Regions from separate parts of the Lysobacter sp. 22409 genome, predicted to be linked through region 3. Evidence: riboswitches for the same ligand, from Rfam matches in the RefSeq annotation. Region 3 holds a riboswitch; each other region holds the start of a gene.
The links. A riboswitch is a leader RNA that binds a small molecule or an ion and turns the genes downstream of it on or off. The one in region 3 is predicted to bind cobalamin.
Positions count from the first base shown of each region.

Region 1: it holds a riboswitch for cobalamin, as region 3 does, so the genes downstream of both, ACTJJK_RS04010 (CoA-acylating methylmalonate-semialdehyde dehydrogenase) here and ACTJJK_RS22020 (ribonucleoside-diphosphate reductase subunit alpha) in region 3, are expected to answer to the same signal.
Region 2: it holds a riboswitch for cobalamin, as region 3 does, so the genes downstream of both, btuB (TonB-dependent vitamin B12 receptor) here and ACTJJK_RS22020 (ribonucleoside-diphosphate reductase subunit alpha) in region 3, are expected to answer to the same signal.
Region 4: it holds a riboswitch for cobalamin, as region 3 does, so the genes downstream of both, btuB (TonB-dependent vitamin B12 receptor) here and ACTJJK_RS22020 (ribonucleoside-diphosphate reductase subunit alpha) in region 3, are expected to answer to the same signal.

Region 1 is NZ_JBQEOE010000005.1:29,532-33,383, forward strand. Features, by position in the region: gene ACTJJK_RS04005 (acyl-CoA dehydrogenase family protein) at 1-609, opposite strand, end outside; gene ACTJJK_RS04010 (CoA-acylating methylmalonate-semialdehyde dehydrogenase) at 621-2,135, opposite strand; cobalamin riboswitch at 2,275-2,495, opposite strand; gene ACTJJK_RS04015 (hypothetical protein) at 2,999-3,247, shown strand; partial or broken gene ACTJJK_RS04020 (hypothetical protein) at 3,593-3,852, opposite strand, start outside.
Region 2 is NZ_JBQEOE010000012.1:14,221-18,072, reverse strand. Features, by position in the region: gene ACTJJK_RS08265 (TonB-dependent receptor plug domain-containing protein) at 1-1,211, opposite strand, end outside; cobalamin riboswitch at 1,565-1,808, shown strand; gene btuB (TonB-dependent vitamin B12 receptor) at 1,963-3,816, shown strand.
Region 3 is NZ_JBQEOE010000068.1:3,336-7,187, reverse strand. Features, by position in the region: gene ACTJJK_RS22020 (ribonucleoside-diphosphate reductase subunit alpha) at 1-1,692, opposite strand, end outside; cobalamin riboswitch at 1,992-2,214, opposite strand; gene ACTJJK_RS22015 (DUF2339 domain-containing protein) at 2,350-3,852, shown strand, end outside.
Region 4 is NZ_JBQEOE010000006.1:130,433-134,284, forward strand. Features, by position in the region: gene ACTJJK_RS05205 (hypothetical protein) at 1-519, shown strand, start outside; gene btuB (TonB-dependent vitamin B12 receptor) at 622-2,484, opposite strand; cobalamin riboswitch at 2,606-2,852, opposite strand; gene ACTJJK_RS05215 (TfoX/Sxy family protein) at 2,933-3,346, opposite strand; gene ACTJJK_RS05220 (GAF domain-containing protein) at 3,343-3,825, opposite strand.

The DNA.
Region 1 (3,852 bases), on a different contig from region 3:
GCGCCCATAGGCGATGCCGGCGCTGTCGGCCGGCACCGCGAAGGCGCTGATGCCGCGCGCGCCATCGCCGCCGGTGCGCGCCATCACCACCAGCATGTCGGTGGCGCCGGCCCCGGAAATGAAGGCCTTGGCGCCGTTGATCAGGTAATGATCGCCGTCGCGTTCGGCGCGGGTGCGCAGGGATGCGGCATCGGAGCCGGCCCCGGGTTCGGTCAGGCAGTACGACGCCAGGCATTCGCCGCAGGCCAACCGAGGCCCCCAGAGGTCGCGTACGGCGGGCGAGGCGTGCGCGGTCAGCATCCAGGTGGCCATGTTGTGGATGCTGATGAACGCCGCCGTGGACGGATCGAGCGCGGCCAGTTCCTCGAACACGACCACCGCATCGAGCCGGGTCAGGCCCGAGCCGCCGGCGGCTTCGTCGACGTACAAGCCGCAGAAACCGAGCTCGCCGGCCTTGCCGATGGCCTCGCGCGGGAAGACGCCTTGCGCGTCCCAGTGCGCCGCGTGCGGCGCGAGTTCGGCGAGGGCGAAATCGCGCGCGGCCTCGCGGAAGGCGAGCTGGTCTTCGCCGAGCTGCGATGGCGGTGGACTGACCGCCTGCAGGTTCATGACGGCGGCCATCACTTCAGACTGATCGTGGTGTTGACGCCGTGGCCGAGCGTCTCGTCGTCGAACCAACGCGCGGTGACCGTCTTGGTCTGGGTGTAGAACATCACCACTTGCTTGCCGTAGGGGCCGAGGTCGCCGAGCTTGGAGGCGCGCGAGCCGGTGAACGAGAACAGCGGCACCGGCACCGGGATCGGCACGTTGATGCCGACCTGGCCGACGTCGATGTCTTCCTGGAAGCGGCGCGCGGCCGCGCCGGATTGGGTGAACAGGGCGGTGCCGTTGCCGTTGGGATTGGCGTTGATCAGGTCGATCGCGGCTTCCAGGGTGTCGGCGGCGAGCACGATCAGTACCGGGCCGAAGATCTCTTCGTCGTAGATGCGCATGCCGGGCTCGACCCCGGAGAAGATCGTCGGGCCGACGAAGTTGCCGCGCTCGAAACCCGGCACGGACGGCTTGCGGCCGTCGAGTTCGAGCCTCGCGCCTTGCTCGACGCCGGAGGCGATCAGGCTTTCGACGCGTTCGCGCGCGGCGCAGGAAATCACCGGGCCGACATCGGTGCCGGGCTCGGTGCCGGCATTGACCTTAAGCGTGCGCGCCTTCGCGACCAGCTCGGGGATCCAGGCCCGCGCTTCGCCGACCAGCACCGCGGTGGAGGCGGCCATGCAACGTTGCCCGGCGGCGCCGAACGCTGCGCCGGCGAGGGCGTTGAGGGTTTGCTCCTTGTTGGCGTCCGGCAGCACCACCGCGTGATTCTTCGCGCCCATCATGCACTGCACGCGCTTGCCCGCCAGCGAAGCGCGGTTGTAAACATGGGTGCCGACCTTGGTCGAACCGACGAAGGACACCGCCTTGATGTCGGGGTGGTCGCAGATCGCATTGACCACGTCTTCGCCGCCGTGGACGACGTTGAGCACGCCCTTGGGCACGCCGGCCTGCAGCGCCAGTTCGACCAGGCGCATCGTCACCAGCGGGTCCTGTTCGGACGGCTTGAGCACGAAGGTGTTGCCGGTGGCGATGGCCATCGGGAACATCCACAGCGGAATCATCGCCGGGAAGTTGAACGGGGTGATGCCGGCGCAGACGCCGAGCGGTTGCAACAGGGTGTAAGTGTCGACGCCGCCGGCGACGTTGTTGGCCAACTCGCCGAGTTGCAGGTTGCCGATCGCCGCCGCGTGCTCGACCACTTCCAGGCCGCGGAATACGTCGCCTTCGGCGTCGGCCAGGGTCTTGCCTTGTTCGGCGGTGAGGATCGCGGCGAGCTCGCCCATGTGCTCGCGGATCAGTTGCTGGTACTTGAGGAAGATGCGCGCGCGCGCGCCGATCGGGGTCTTGCGCCAGCTCTTGAAGGCCTGTTGCGCCGAACGTACCGCGGCGTCGACTTCGTCCGCAGTCGCGAACGGCACCCGCGCCAGCACCGCCTGTGTAGCCGGGTTGACGACATCGCGCCATTGTTGGGATCGGGATTCGACGAATGCACCGTCGATCAGCAGCTTGACCGTCGCGACTTCGGTCGCGACGCGATTCATATCGTTCATTGTTTCAGCTCCGTGTCGCTCACCCGCGTGACGGGGATTGCGGAGCAAGACAAGTCGGTTCCACGCAACGGACATCCGCGTCGAGCCAGCCCGTCCGGTTGCCCACCGCAACACCCGAGGATGGCATCGCATGCGATGCCCGCCACTGGCCGGTCTCCGGGCTTGCGAGCGATGCGGAGCGATCCGCATCACCCCGACACCTTCCCGCGAGATCGCAGTGGTATTGAGTCGGGTGTTCTCGCCTACCGTTGCGGGGGCAGCGCCGGAATGGAGTCTGACGACTCGCACCGGCTTCCCGTTTCACCCTGCTCGCCGGTACGGCGGCAGGACACCTGTGGCCGGCGGAGTGTAGGCGTCGGATCGAAAGCGGACAAGCTGCGCTGCGCAAAGCTGCGCGCTCGCTCGCACGACAGCGTGGTCGGATTGCTTCGAACGCCGCATTCATCTTGTCGTCGCGCGGATGTGTGACGCCTCTGCACGGCACCGCACCACGGCGAATGGAATGCATCGCGACGAATGCGCCATGTTCGCTTGCTTGCGTAGGAGATCGCGTTCGCCTGTGTGCGATGCTCGGGCGAAACGCCGGGCATCGCTCGATACTGTGATGGGCAGCGTGTATTCCTGGAAACGATGCGGGCGAAATGACTGGTGCGGCGGGGGCTGCTGTGACTGGGGCATCCGGATCGGCATGGGCGCATCGCCACGATGGGGAGCATCGGTGGCGGTGGATGGGTTCGTCGTCGAGCGTCGGCGCTGAAGCATCCCGCGGGCAGTGGCCGCTCGGGTGACATTCGCATGCCGTTGCAAGATCATGGCGAGAGCGCAATACGGCATTCCTGAAGGAGCGGCACCCGATGACCAACCGTGAACGACGCAACGGCACCGAGCAGGCCAGTGCCGTGGCCTTGCGCGCAGGGCTGACCCGCGAGCAACTGGACGCGTTGACGACCCTGGAGCATTTCCGCTGGGAACTGCGTTTCGTTCGGCGGCCGCTGTTCCTGGAGCCGATTCCGGTGGTATTTCATCCCGATGGCGAGCGTTACGCGGTGTTGGAGGCGGATGGTTCGCTCAATGAGAACCCGGGGTTCGAGATACGCCGCTGAGGGGTTGCCGGTGGCGCGGGTTGGTTCGTGTTCGTGGCATCGCGGTGGGGGCTCTGAGGGTAGGAGCGGCGTCCTACTGGATTTCCTCCGGTCACAAGCCGCGACCGCGGGATGCGCAGAGGCGACAGCGCCGATATCGCTCATCGAAGCAGCGTGCCTTCGCGGGAGTAGGAGCGGCGCGAGCCGCGACCGCGCTCTTGCGATCTCGCCGCGCATCGTTCAAGCGAGATCAGGATCAGGATCAGGATCAAACGCCAAAAGCTTCCGCCACTAAAGCGGCGGCTAACTTTCTTTTGTCTAAAGCAACAAAAGAAAGTCACCAAAGAAAAATGCTTTTGTTTTGAATCACAAGCCCGCATGATCGATGCCAACGCAGGGCTTTTTCATACGGGACATCCCTGTCCCGATGAAAAACGGCCTGCATCCATGCAGGCCGCCCTTCGGGTCTTCTGTTGCCTTCGCTAGTGCGAGACGTCGCACAACAACAGCCAAGGCCAAAGCCACGACCGAGGCCGGGACTTGACGCCGCCTGCGAAGTATCGTCGCCATCCACAGTTCGTGGTCGCGGCTCACGTCGTTCCTACCCTTAGAGCGAGATTCGTCGT
Region 2 (3,852 bases), on a different contig from region 3:
GAGAACTCTTCGCCGCGCCATTCCGCGCCCCAGGCGAAGGTCACCGGGTACTGCCAGCCGAAGTCGACCGACTTGGTGAAGTCCAGGTTGAGCACGTGCTGGGTGACTTCCAGCGCGCCGGCGTAGAACTGCGTCGGCGAGGTCGGGCCCAGGCTGCGGTTTAGGGTGTTTTCGATATCGAAGGTCAGGCCGTTGTGGCCGTAGTTGTAGCTCAGGTCGATCTGGGTGCCGCCGGCGGTTTCGCTGCGCAGGCCGAACACCGCGGCGCGGTCCTTGCTGACGTTGTGGATCTGCGGCAGGAAGCCGTTCGGGTAGATCGCCGGGATGTTGCGCGGGTCGCCGGCGAAGCGGAAGTAACCGTTGGAGAGCACGTCGCGTTCGCTGTAGCTGCCGAACGAATAGAAGCTCAGGTAATCGGTCGGGCTGTATTCGCCGTTGTAGGCGAACGCGCCCTGGTCGATCTCGGGATCGCCGTAGCGCTGCTCGACGCGGCCCTGGAACGGCCGCGCACGATTGGTCTGGTCCTGGTGCCCGCCTTGCGCGGCCAGGTGCAGCCAGCCGTTCTCGCCGAGCTTGATGCCGGTGTCGCCGGACAACTGGTACTGCTTGCCGTCGCCGGCGCTGTACTGGCCGTAGCGCGCGGCGATGCTGCCGCCTTCGCCGCTTCCTTTAAGGACGACGTTGATGACGCCGGCGATGGCGTCGGAGCCGTACTGGGCCGAGGCGCCGTCGCGCAGCACTTCGACGCGTTCGATCGCGGCGATCGGAATGGCGTTGAGGTCGACCGGCGAGGAGCCGCGGCCCTGGCTGCCGTTGAGGTTGATCAGGGCGGTGGTGTGGCGGCGCTTGCCGTTGACCAGCACCAGCACCTGGTCGGGGGCGAGGCCGCGCAGCTGCGCCGGGCGCACCGCGTCGGTGCCGTCGGTGATGGCGGGGCGCGGGAAGTTCAGCGAGGGCAGGGCGCGCGACAGTGCGGTGGCCAGCTCGACGGTGCCGGTGGCTTCCAGGGTCTCCGGGGTGATGATGTCGATCGGCGCGGTGGACTCGGCGACGGTGCGGTCGCTGACGCGGGTGCCGGTGACGATGACCTGGTCCAGGGTCTTGGGATCGCTTTGCGGCGCGTCCTGCGCGTGGACCGGCGCGGCGAGCGCTACCAGGAGGCCGAGGGCCAGAGGGTGACGTGAACCGGCGAAGGTGCGGCGGACGGGCATGACGACTCCTTGATGGGGATGACAGCGATGTCATTCGGATTTAACACGAACGTAACAACCGGTCAATGAAGCGGCCAAATTCTGCCTAACGCAAGTAGTAGAAAAGTGGTAATGGCACACTCTTTGCGGAATCTGGGGGCGGGCCGGTGGCCGCTGTGCCTGGCCCGCTTGGGGCTTTCCGGCCCTCATCCCCGTTAAGCCCCTCATCTCCGCAAGCCGTCATTCCCCCAAGTCGTCATCCCCGCCTGCGCGGAGATGACGAAGGCCTCCCGCGAGGGGCGCCCTGGCCGCGGTCCAGAGACTTCAAGCGCGCTCGCACGAATTCCGGTGGCGTCCCGACCTCGCTCGACTGCTAAGATGCGCGCGCTCAAGGTGATCGCCGACACACAATCGGCGATTGAAACGGGAATCCGGTCCCCGCTTCTGGCGTTCGCCAGGTCGGTCAATCCGGAGCTGCCCCCGCAACGGTAAGCGAGTACACGTACCGCACGACGCCACTGTGTTCCGACACGGGAAGGCGCGGTACGGGAGACCCGGTCCGATCTCGGACCGCCTCCGCTCGCAAGCCCGGAGACCGGCCCGGAGCGCGAACCGACAGGCGGAGGGCCATGTCTCGGGGCATCGGCGCGCGCGCCGTCTCTCCGTTCCGCCATCCCCCTGTCACGACCTGGTCTAGACCGCGCGGGTGAGGCGCGGCCATGGAGAGCCGACTGTGACGTTCCGTTTTTCCGCTGTTCCGCGCTTTGCGCGCATCCCCGCGCGCTGCGCTTTCGTATTCGCCGGTTCCGCATTCGCCGCCTCCGCACTGGCCGCGCCCGCGGTCGATCTCGACCAGGTCGTGGTCACCGCGAGCCGCACCGCCCAGACCCAGGACGCCACGCTCGCCGCGGTAACCGTGATCGACCGCGCCCAGATCGAACGCCTGCAGCCCTCGTCGCTGCCGGACCTGTTGCGCGGCACGCCGGGCGCTTCGCTGGCCAATAACGGCGGCCCGGGCAAGGCGACGTCGCTGTTTCTGCGCGGCAGCGAGTCCGACCACGTGCTGGTGCTGATCGACGGGGTCAAGATCGGTTCGGCGACCAGCGGCGGCGCCTCGCTGCAGGACATTCCGGTCGAACAGATCGAACGCGTCGAAATCGTGCGCGGCCCGTTCTCCAGCCTGTACGGCTCCGAGGCCATCGGCGGCGTCATCCAGATCTTCACCCGGCGTCCGCAGGGCGCGTTCGTGCCGAGCTTCAGCGCCTCGATCGGCAGCTACGCCACCCATCGCGCCACCGCCGGCGTCGCCGGCAAGGGCGAGCGCGGCTGGTATTCGATCAACGCGGCCCACGAAGACACCGACGGCATCAACGCCTGCCGCGGCAAGCCCTCGCCGGGCGGTGCCGGTTGCTTCACTTATTCGCCCGACCGCGACGGCTATCGCAACGATTCGCTGACCCTGCAGGGCGGCTACCGCTTCAACGAGCAATGGGACGCCGAAGCGCGCTTGTTCCGCACCGAAAACCATAACGAGTACGACGGCAGCCAGAACAACGAGGCCGACGGCGTGCAGCAGGTCGCCGGCGCCAAGCTGCGCTACCGGCCCAGCGACCGCGTCAGCCTCAGCGCCAGCGCCGGCCGCAGCGAAGACCTCAGCGACACCTACAAGAACGGCAAGTACTCCAGCACCTTCGAGACCCGGCGTCAGCTCGGCTCGGTGCAGGGCGACATCGGCATCGGCAGCGGCCTGCTCACGCTCGGTTTCGACTGGCAGCGCGACCGCATCGACAGCAATACCCGCTATGCCCGCGACGCCCGCATCCTGCGCGGCGCCTTCGGCCAGTGGCAGCAGAGTTTCGGCGCGCACGCGCTGCAGGCCAGCCTGCGCCGCGACGACGACAGCCAGTTCGGCGGCGAGACCACCGGCAGCCTGCTGTGGGGCTGGAACCTCAGCGAGGCGCTGCGTTTGACCGCGAGCTACGGCACCGCGTTCAAGGCACCGACCTTCAACGAGTTGTACTACCCGGGTTACGGCAATGCCGGCCTGTCGCCGGAAACCTCGCGCAGCGTCGAAATCGGCCTGCGCGGCATCCACGGCGAGCGCCGCCAGCATGTATGGTCGCTCAACGCCTACGAGAGCGACATCGACGACCTGATCGCGTTCGATTCCTCGATCGGCTTGCCCGGCAACGTCGATCGCGCGCGCATCCGCGGCCTGGAAGCGGCGTTCGACACCCGTCTGGCCGACTGGGACCTGCGCGCCAGCGCGACCTGGCTGGACCCGCGCAACGACAGCCGCAGCGCAAGCCGCGACAAATTCCTGCCGCGGCGTGCGCGGCAGAGCGCGCGCATCGATGCCGACCGCCGCATCGCGGTCGGCAACGGTGCCTGGTCGTTCGGTGCCAGCGTCTATGCCGCGGGCGATCGTTATGATGACTTGGCCAATACGCGTCGCCTGGCCGGCTACGCGCTCACCGATCTGCGCCTGGGCTACGCCTTCAACGAGGCCTGGAGCGTGCAGTTGGCGGCGAACAACGTGTTCGATCGCCGTTACGAAACCGCCGCTTTCTACAATCAGCCCGGCCGCAATTATCTGTTGACCTTGCGTTACCGGCCTTCCCGCTGACGGATCAGCAACCTCGGCCCGCATCCGCGGACTTTG
Region 3 (3,852 bases):
CGCGGGTTCGGAGTCGAACGGCAGGCGCAGCTTGAAGAACACGTCCTGCAGGCCCATCGAGCCCAGGCCGACCGGGCGCCACTTGAGGTTGGCGCGGCGCGCGGTCTCGATCGGGTAGAAGTTCAGGTCGATCACGCGGTCGAGCTGGCGCACGGCCAGGCGCACAGTCTCGGCGAGTTTGTCGAAATCGAACGCGCCCTTGCCATCCTCGTACATCTCGACGTGGTGCGAGAGGTTGATCGAGCCCAGGTTGCACACCGCAGTCTCGTCCTGCGAGGTGACCTCGAGGATTTCGGTGCACAGGTTCGACAGGTGGATGACGTTGCCGTCGCGCAGGGTCTGGTTGGAGGCGCGGTTGGACTTGTCCTTGAAGTTCATCCAGCCGTTGCCGGTCTGCGCCAGGGTGCGCATCATCCGGCCGTAGATGTCGCGCGCCTTGACCTTCTTGGTCGCCAGGCCGGCCGCTTCGGCGGCGTGATAGGCGCGGTCGAAGGCTTCGCCCCACAGGTCGGTCAGCTGCGGCACCTTGGACGGATCGAACAGCGACCAGTCGGCGTCGGCCTCGACGCGGCGCATGAATTCGTCGGGAATCCAGTTGGCGAGGTTGAGGTTGTGGGTGCGGCGCGCTTCGTCGCCGGTGTTGTCGCGCAGTTCGAGGAACTCCTCGACGTCGGCGTGCCACGGCTCCAGGTAGACGCAGGCCGCGCCCTTGCGCTTGCCGCCCTGGTTGACCGCGGCGACCGAGGCGTCGAGGGTCTTGAGCCACGGCACGATGCCGTTGCTGAGGCCGTTGGTCGAGCGGATCAGCGAACCGCGCGAACGGATGCGGGTGTAGCTCAGGCCGATGCCGCCGCTGAACTTGCTGAGCTTGGCCACGTCCATGTAGCGCTTGTAGATCGCTTCCAGCGAGTCGTCGGGCGAATCGAGCAGGAAGCAGCTCGACAACTGCTCGTGGGTGGTGCCGGCGTTGAACAGGGTCGGCGAGCTCGGGATGTAGTCGAGCTGGGCCATGCGCCGGTACAGGGCGAGTGCGTCGCCGACGTCTTCGCTCAGCGCGCAGGCGATGCGCAGGAAGAATTGCTGCGGGGTCTCGATGACGGTGCGCGCGGTCGGATGGCGCAGCAGGTAGCGGTCGTACAGGGTGCGCAGGCCGAAGTAGTCGAACTTGGCGTCGAGGTTGCGGTCGATCGCGTCGTTGAGCTTGCGCGCATTGGCCTGGACGAAGTCGAGCAGGCGCTGGTTGATCAGGCCCAGGTCGAAGCCGCGCTGGACCGACTGCGAGAACGCATGGATCTCGATGCCGGCGACTTCCTTCTCGATCACGCCGGCGAGCAGGCGCGCGGCGAGGCGGCCGTATTCGGGTTCTTCGGCGGTCAGCAGGGCGGCGGTGCGGATCGACAGTTCGTCGAGCTCGCGCGTGGTCGCGCCGTCGTACAGGCCGGAGATGGTGCGGGTGGCCACGCGCATCGGGTCGACGGCGTACAGGTTCTCGCCGCTGCGGGTCACCGCGCGCACGATCTTGTTCAGGTCGACCGGCTCGCGGCGGCCGTTGCGCTTGGTCACGCTCATGGTCAGGTTGGCCGCGGGCGGGGTCAGCGCGAAGCCGGTATCGGCTTGCGGGTCGCGGGCGGGTTTGGCGGCAGTGTCGGCGGCGGGGGCGGCGGCGGACGATTCGGGTGCGAGCGTGGTCATGGCGTAACTCCGGGGCGTGGGTGCACGGGTCGCCGACCTTCCCGCGAAGGGCGACGCGCGGAGAACGCGGACGCGCCAGCGACGACCGGCCGCGCAGCGGCGTCGTCGATGGCACGGCCGTGCCCCCGCGGGCGCGGAACTCGGGAGCTTGCAGGCGAGGTGTCGCGCGGCCCGAGACGGGCGCATCCCGCGTCGGCGCGCGTGGCGGCGCCGCAACGGAACGAGCACGACGGCGGAGCCATCGTGCTGCGACACCGGCCGTCTTCCCCCGAAGACTCCTGGGCCGGTACCGCGCGGTGTGCAACGCGCGGCTGTCGGCAGGTCTTCGGGCTCGGGACACGACGACTCGCGTCTCCTACTGGCTACCGCTTCCCAGACGCGAGGCGCGTCCAGTGCTTGGTAGCGTTCGTTTCCCATACCGCTGCGGGGCAGCGCCGGCTTTGGACGCCGCGCTGGCTGCGTCCTTACCGGCTTCCCTATTGAGCCAATCTCGCGATCGGCACCGACGGGCACAACATAGTGTGGTTTATCGATTCCGTCAACGCGATATGTGGTGAACAAGCTGTGTATAGAATGCGTGAAGCCTTGTCCTTCAAGGCTTGCGGCTTGGTGTAACGTTCGTGACCAAGCGCACGATGCACGGAACAGGGACGGGTGATGGAAGCACTGATCGTTTTAGTGGCACTAGGGTTGTTGCTGGTGCCGATCCTGCTCGTGGTGGCGCTGGTGCAAGTCGCCGGATTGAAGTCGCGCGTGTCCGAGCTCGAGCGTCGCGTGGCGCAGCAGGCCGAGTCGTTGAGCGCTGCGAGATCCGCCCACCGCGGGGACGAGACCCTGGCCGAGCGGATCGCGCGCGAAACGCCGCCGCCGACAGCGCAGGCGGTCCGTCCGCCGCGGCCCGTCGTTTCCGCGGCCGCTCCTCCCACGACCGCGCCACCGCATACCGTTCCGCCGGTCTCGGCGCCGCCGCCGACCACGAGCGTGCCGCCGCCGATGCCGCAAGACGCCGCCGCCCGCCCGGTCGCCGCGCGCGTCGCGCCCGCAGCCGCGCGCGCACCCGCCGCACCGCCGCCGCCGGACGTGTTCACCGTCGCCGCGCGCTGGCTGCGGCGCTGGTTCACCGAAGGCAACGTGCCGGTCAAGGTCGGCATGCTGGTGTTGTTCGCCGGCGTCGCCGCGTTGTTGAAGTACGCGACCGACCAGGGCTGGCTGCACCTGCCGATCGAACTGCGCCTGGCCGGCGTCGCCCTGGCGGCGATGGCCGGGCTGGTGTTCGGTTGGCGCCAGCGCGAGCGCAAGCGCAGCTTCGCCCTGAGCCTGCAGGGCGGCGCCATCGGCGTGCTGCTGTTGGTGGTGTTCGCGGCGTTCAAGCTGTACCAGCTGATGCCGGCCGGCGCGGCGTTCGCGCTCAGCGTGGTGCTGGTGGCCGGCGCCGGCGTGCTGGCGGTGAAGCAGAACGCGATGGCGCTGGCGGTGTTCGCGATCCTCGCCGGCTTCCTCGCGCCGATCTGGCTGTCGACCGGTTCCGGCAACCACGTCGCGCTGTTCGGTTACTACGCCGTGCTCAATGCCGGCATCTTCGCCATCGCCTGGTGGCGACCGTGGCGCGTGCTCAACCTGCTCGGCTTCGTCTTCACCTGGGGCATCGGCACCTTGTGGGGCGTGCTTAAGTACCGCCCCGAGCACTTCTCGACCACCGAACCCTTCCTGCTGCTGTTCTTCGCCTTCTATCTGTTGATCCCCGTGCTGTATGCGCGCAAGCGTCCGGCCGGGCGTCGCGACCTCATCGACGGCTGCCTGGTGTTCGGCACGCCGCTGGTCGCGTTCTCGCTGCAGGCCGGTTTGCTCGAAGGCGAGCGCATGCCGCTGGCGTTCTGCGCGCTGGGCTTGGGCGTGTTGTACGCGGCGCTGGCCTGGTGGCTGCGTCGCGACGAACGCTTCCTCGCCCTGTCGACGCCGTATGCCTTGCTCGCCGCGGGTTTCGCCACCCTGGCCATTCCGCTCGCGCTCGCCGCCGAGGCCACCGCCTGCGTGTTCGCGCTCGAAGGCGCGGCGATGGTCTGGCTGGGCCTGCGCCAGCAACGCCGCTTACCGCAGTTGGTCGGCTTCCTGCTGCAGGGCGCGGCCGCGTTCGCTTTCGTCATCGGCGCCAGCGACGCG
Region 4 (3,852 bases), on a different contig from region 3:
GGCACGGCGACCAAGCTCTACGTCGACCTGCCCGATGGGCGTTTACCCGCGGCCTGGCGCGACAAGCATGTGTTGTTCCGTTCGAACCTGATGAGCTGGCGTCTGAGCGGAGTGAACTGCGACGGCAGCGTCGAGTTCTACGCGCGCGCACAGGAACTCGATTGGCGTGCCTTGCAAGGGATGGCAGGTGCGGTGCTCGGCGACAGCGCCGCGATGATGGCCATGCTTGCCCGGGTCGTGCCAGGTTCGGAGTTGCCGCGGCCGAGCGGTATCAGCCTGTCGTTCTCGGCCGACGGTTCGCCGCGTGCGTTGAGTTGGTTCGTCGTGGCCAAGGCGATGTTCCGCGACGATGCCGAAGTGACGGCCAAGCTGCGCAGTCTCGCCGACGGCGTGCCGGCGCAGCTTTACGAGGCCTTGGCGGCCGGGCCGGAGGACGGGCGCTGGCGCCACGGCATGATCGGCGTGGTCGCCGACATCGCCGGCCGCAGTTGGGTGCAATGCGGGCTGCGGCCGACCTGAGCCTGCGTTCGTCGGTCGTGGGTGTTTCTGCGCCAAAAACAAAAAGCCCGGCGATGCCGGGCTTTTTGTCGACGCTCGACGATCCGCAGATCGGTCGACCGCTCAGTTGACCGGTGCGTAGCGCAGGGTCAGGAACCACTCGCGGCCGGGCTGATTGAAGTACGAAGAGGTTTCGTACTCGCGGTCGAACACGTTGGCCACGCGCGCCTGCAGACTCAGCGCGGGGGTGATCGCGTACTCGGCGCGCAGGTCGAGGGTGCCGTAGCCGCCCAGGCGGGTGCTGTTGGCGACGTCGTCGTAGCGCGAACCCGAGCCGACCGCGGTCGCACCGAAGCGGAACTTGCCGAAGCTGCGGTCCAGGTCGATGCGCGCGCTGTGCTTGGCCCGGCGCGGCAGGTCGTTGCCCTGGTAGAAGCCGGCGCGGTTTTCGGTGTCGAGGAAGCTCGCGCTCGCCGCCAAGGTCCATTGCGCGAACGTGGTGTCGATGCCGATCTCGGCGCCGCGCATGCGCGCGCGGTCGATGTTGTTGGGCAGGTTGATCGACGAGTCGTAGGTAATCAGATCGTCGGCGCGGGTGTCGAAGCCGTCGATGCGGGCGTTGAAACGCTCGCCGCGATAGGCCAGGCCGAGCTCCCAGGTCTTGGACTCTTCCGGGCGCAGGGTCGCGTTGCCGAAGAACGGGTAATACAGCTCGTTGAAGGTCGGCGCCTTGAACGCGGTGCCGTAGCCGACGGTGACGCGCCAGCGCTCGGCGAAGTTCAGGCCCCAGGCCGCGCCGCCGGTGGTGTGGCCGCCGAACTGTTCGTTGTCGTCGCGGCGCAGGCTGGCCTCGAACGACTGCGCGCCGAAGCGGCCCTGGTACTGGACGAAGCCGGCCTTGTTGTCGCGCTCGCTTTCGTCGTACACGGTGTCGCTGTCGACGCGGTCGCGCAGCCAATCGAAGCCCGCGGTCAGCACGTGGCCTTCGGCCAGGGTGAAGTCGCCCTGCAAGGTCGCACTGTCGCGATCGGTCTTGAAGAACCCCATTGGCACTTCGCCGAGGAAATTATCCGAGCTGTCGACGTTGCGGCCGGCCAGCAACTGCAGGTGAATGGTTTCCGACGGACGCCATTGCAGCTTGCCGCCGATCACCTGCTGCACGGTCTCGGAGCGGTTGACGAAGCTGCCGTCGTAATCGTTCTCGCCTTCCGCGCGCAGCGCCTGGCCTTCGATGCTCCACTGTTCGTTGAACTCGAGGCCGCCGCGCAGAGACAGGGCGTGGTTTTCGTAACCGTCGCGGTCGGGCTCGTCGGTGAAGCAGCCGGCGAACACCGGGAAGCCGGCGCCGCGGCAGGCGTTGATGCCCTCGGTCTTGCGGAAGCTGTAGTCGGCGCCGAACCAGCCGCGCTCGCTGCGACCGCCGAAGCCGGTGCCGAATTCGAGGCTGTCGTTGCTGCCGCCGCCGACGTGCACGCGCGGCGCGAAGCCCTGCTTCTCGCGGCGGGTGAACACCTGGATCACGCCGCCGATGGCGTCGGCGCCGTACAGGCTCGAACGCGGGCCGCGCACGATCTCGATGCGGTCGATCAGTGCCAGCGGCAGGTCTTGCAGCGCGGCCAGGCCCGAGGTCGGCGAGCCGACGCGGATGCCGTCGACCAGCACCAACACGTGGTCGGACTCGCTGCCGCGCAGGAACAGGGTGGTGAGCTTGCCGGCGCCGCCCTGGTTGGAAATGCTGATGCCGGCGCGGCCGCGCAGCAGGTCGTTGAGGTCGCGCGCCTGGCTGCGCTGGATGGTCTCGCGGTCGAGCACGTCGACCGGGGTCAGGGTGTCGTTGACGCTGACCGCGGTGCGGTTGGCGGTGACCACCACCTCGTCGAGGTCGGTGGCGTCGCCGGCCGGAGCGGCGAGGGCGGCGGTGGGCAGCGCCAGCGCACAGGCGATGGCAAGCGACAGATTCAGGGCGTACGTGTTCGGGGCGGACATGGGTAAAGCTCCAGCGCGCGCACCCGGAGGCGCGCGACGACGACGGCGGAAGGCGGTTGCGAGGAGGCAGCGGGCCGTGCAGACAGCCGGATAGCAGCCGCCGCGACGCCCTCCGCATCGCAACCTGTGGCGCCTCAAGGCCGGTCTCCGGACTCGCAAGCGCAGCGCCGACGCGGGGTCGGGCTGCCGATCGCGGCGCCTTCCCGTGCCGAGCACAGTGGCGGTTGCCGCGATCTGTCTTGCTTACCGTTGCGGGGGCAGTGCCGGACTGGCGCCGATCCTCCCGCAGGAGAGGGCGCGTCACCGGCTTCCCGTTTCAACCCGGCGATGGAGAAAGCCGCCGGGTCACCTTGAAGCGGTGCGCAGTCTACGCGAAGCCGGCGCCCGGGGCCAAAGCCGCGGGCGGGCGGAGCGGCCGGCCGGAGGGGGCGCAGCGGCGCCGACGGGCTCAGTCGCGCCCGTCGTCCTCGTCGTGGCCGCCGGGGCGGTCGTCGTCGTCCAGGCCGTTGCCGTCCAGACCGCCGCCCTCGAATGCGTCGTGGCGTTCTTCGGCGTGCACGGTGGTGTGCACCGGCGCGGCGGCCGGCTTGTTGCGCGGCGGCGGCAGCAGCGCGGTCGCGGCTTCGGCGGCCTGGATCAGCTGTTGTCGGCGTTCGTCGCTGATCTCCTGCCAATGGCAGTCCAGCAGCGCGCCTTCGATCGCGTACAGCAGGTTGAGCGTCGGCTTGAAGCCGGCGCGCTTGACGCGCATGAAGGCCTCGACCGTGCCGATCGCGGAGATGTCCTCGTGCGTGCGCAGGCCGACCTGGCGCAGCCAGGCCGCGCTCTTGGGGCCGATGTTGCGCATCTTCGGCGCGGTCATGCCAGCGCCTCCACGTACACGCGCGCCAGCGCTTCCAGGCCGGCCTGGTCGTCGGCATCGAAACGGTCCGGAACCGGGCTGTCGAGGTCGAACACGCCGATCAGGGAATCGCCGTGGACCAGCGGCACCACCACTTCCGAACGCGAGGCGGCATCGCAGGCGATGTGGCCGGGGAAGGCGTGCACGTCGGCGACGCGTTGGGTCTGGCGGGTCGAGGCGGCCGCGCCGCACACGCCCTTGTCGAGCGGAATGCGCACGCACGCCGGCAAGCCCTGGAACGGGCCGACCACGAGTTCTTCGCCGTCGTAGAAATAGAAGCCGACCCAGTTGAGTTCCGGCAGGGCATGGCTGACCAACGCCGACAGGTTGGCGGCATTGGCGATACGGTCGCGTTCGCCGTCGAGCAAACCGCGCGCCTGGGCGAGCAGCTGCGCGTATTGCTCGGGCTTGTCGCCCGATAGTGCGGAGGTTTTAAACATCATCGGAGTGTAACAGCGGCATCCGCC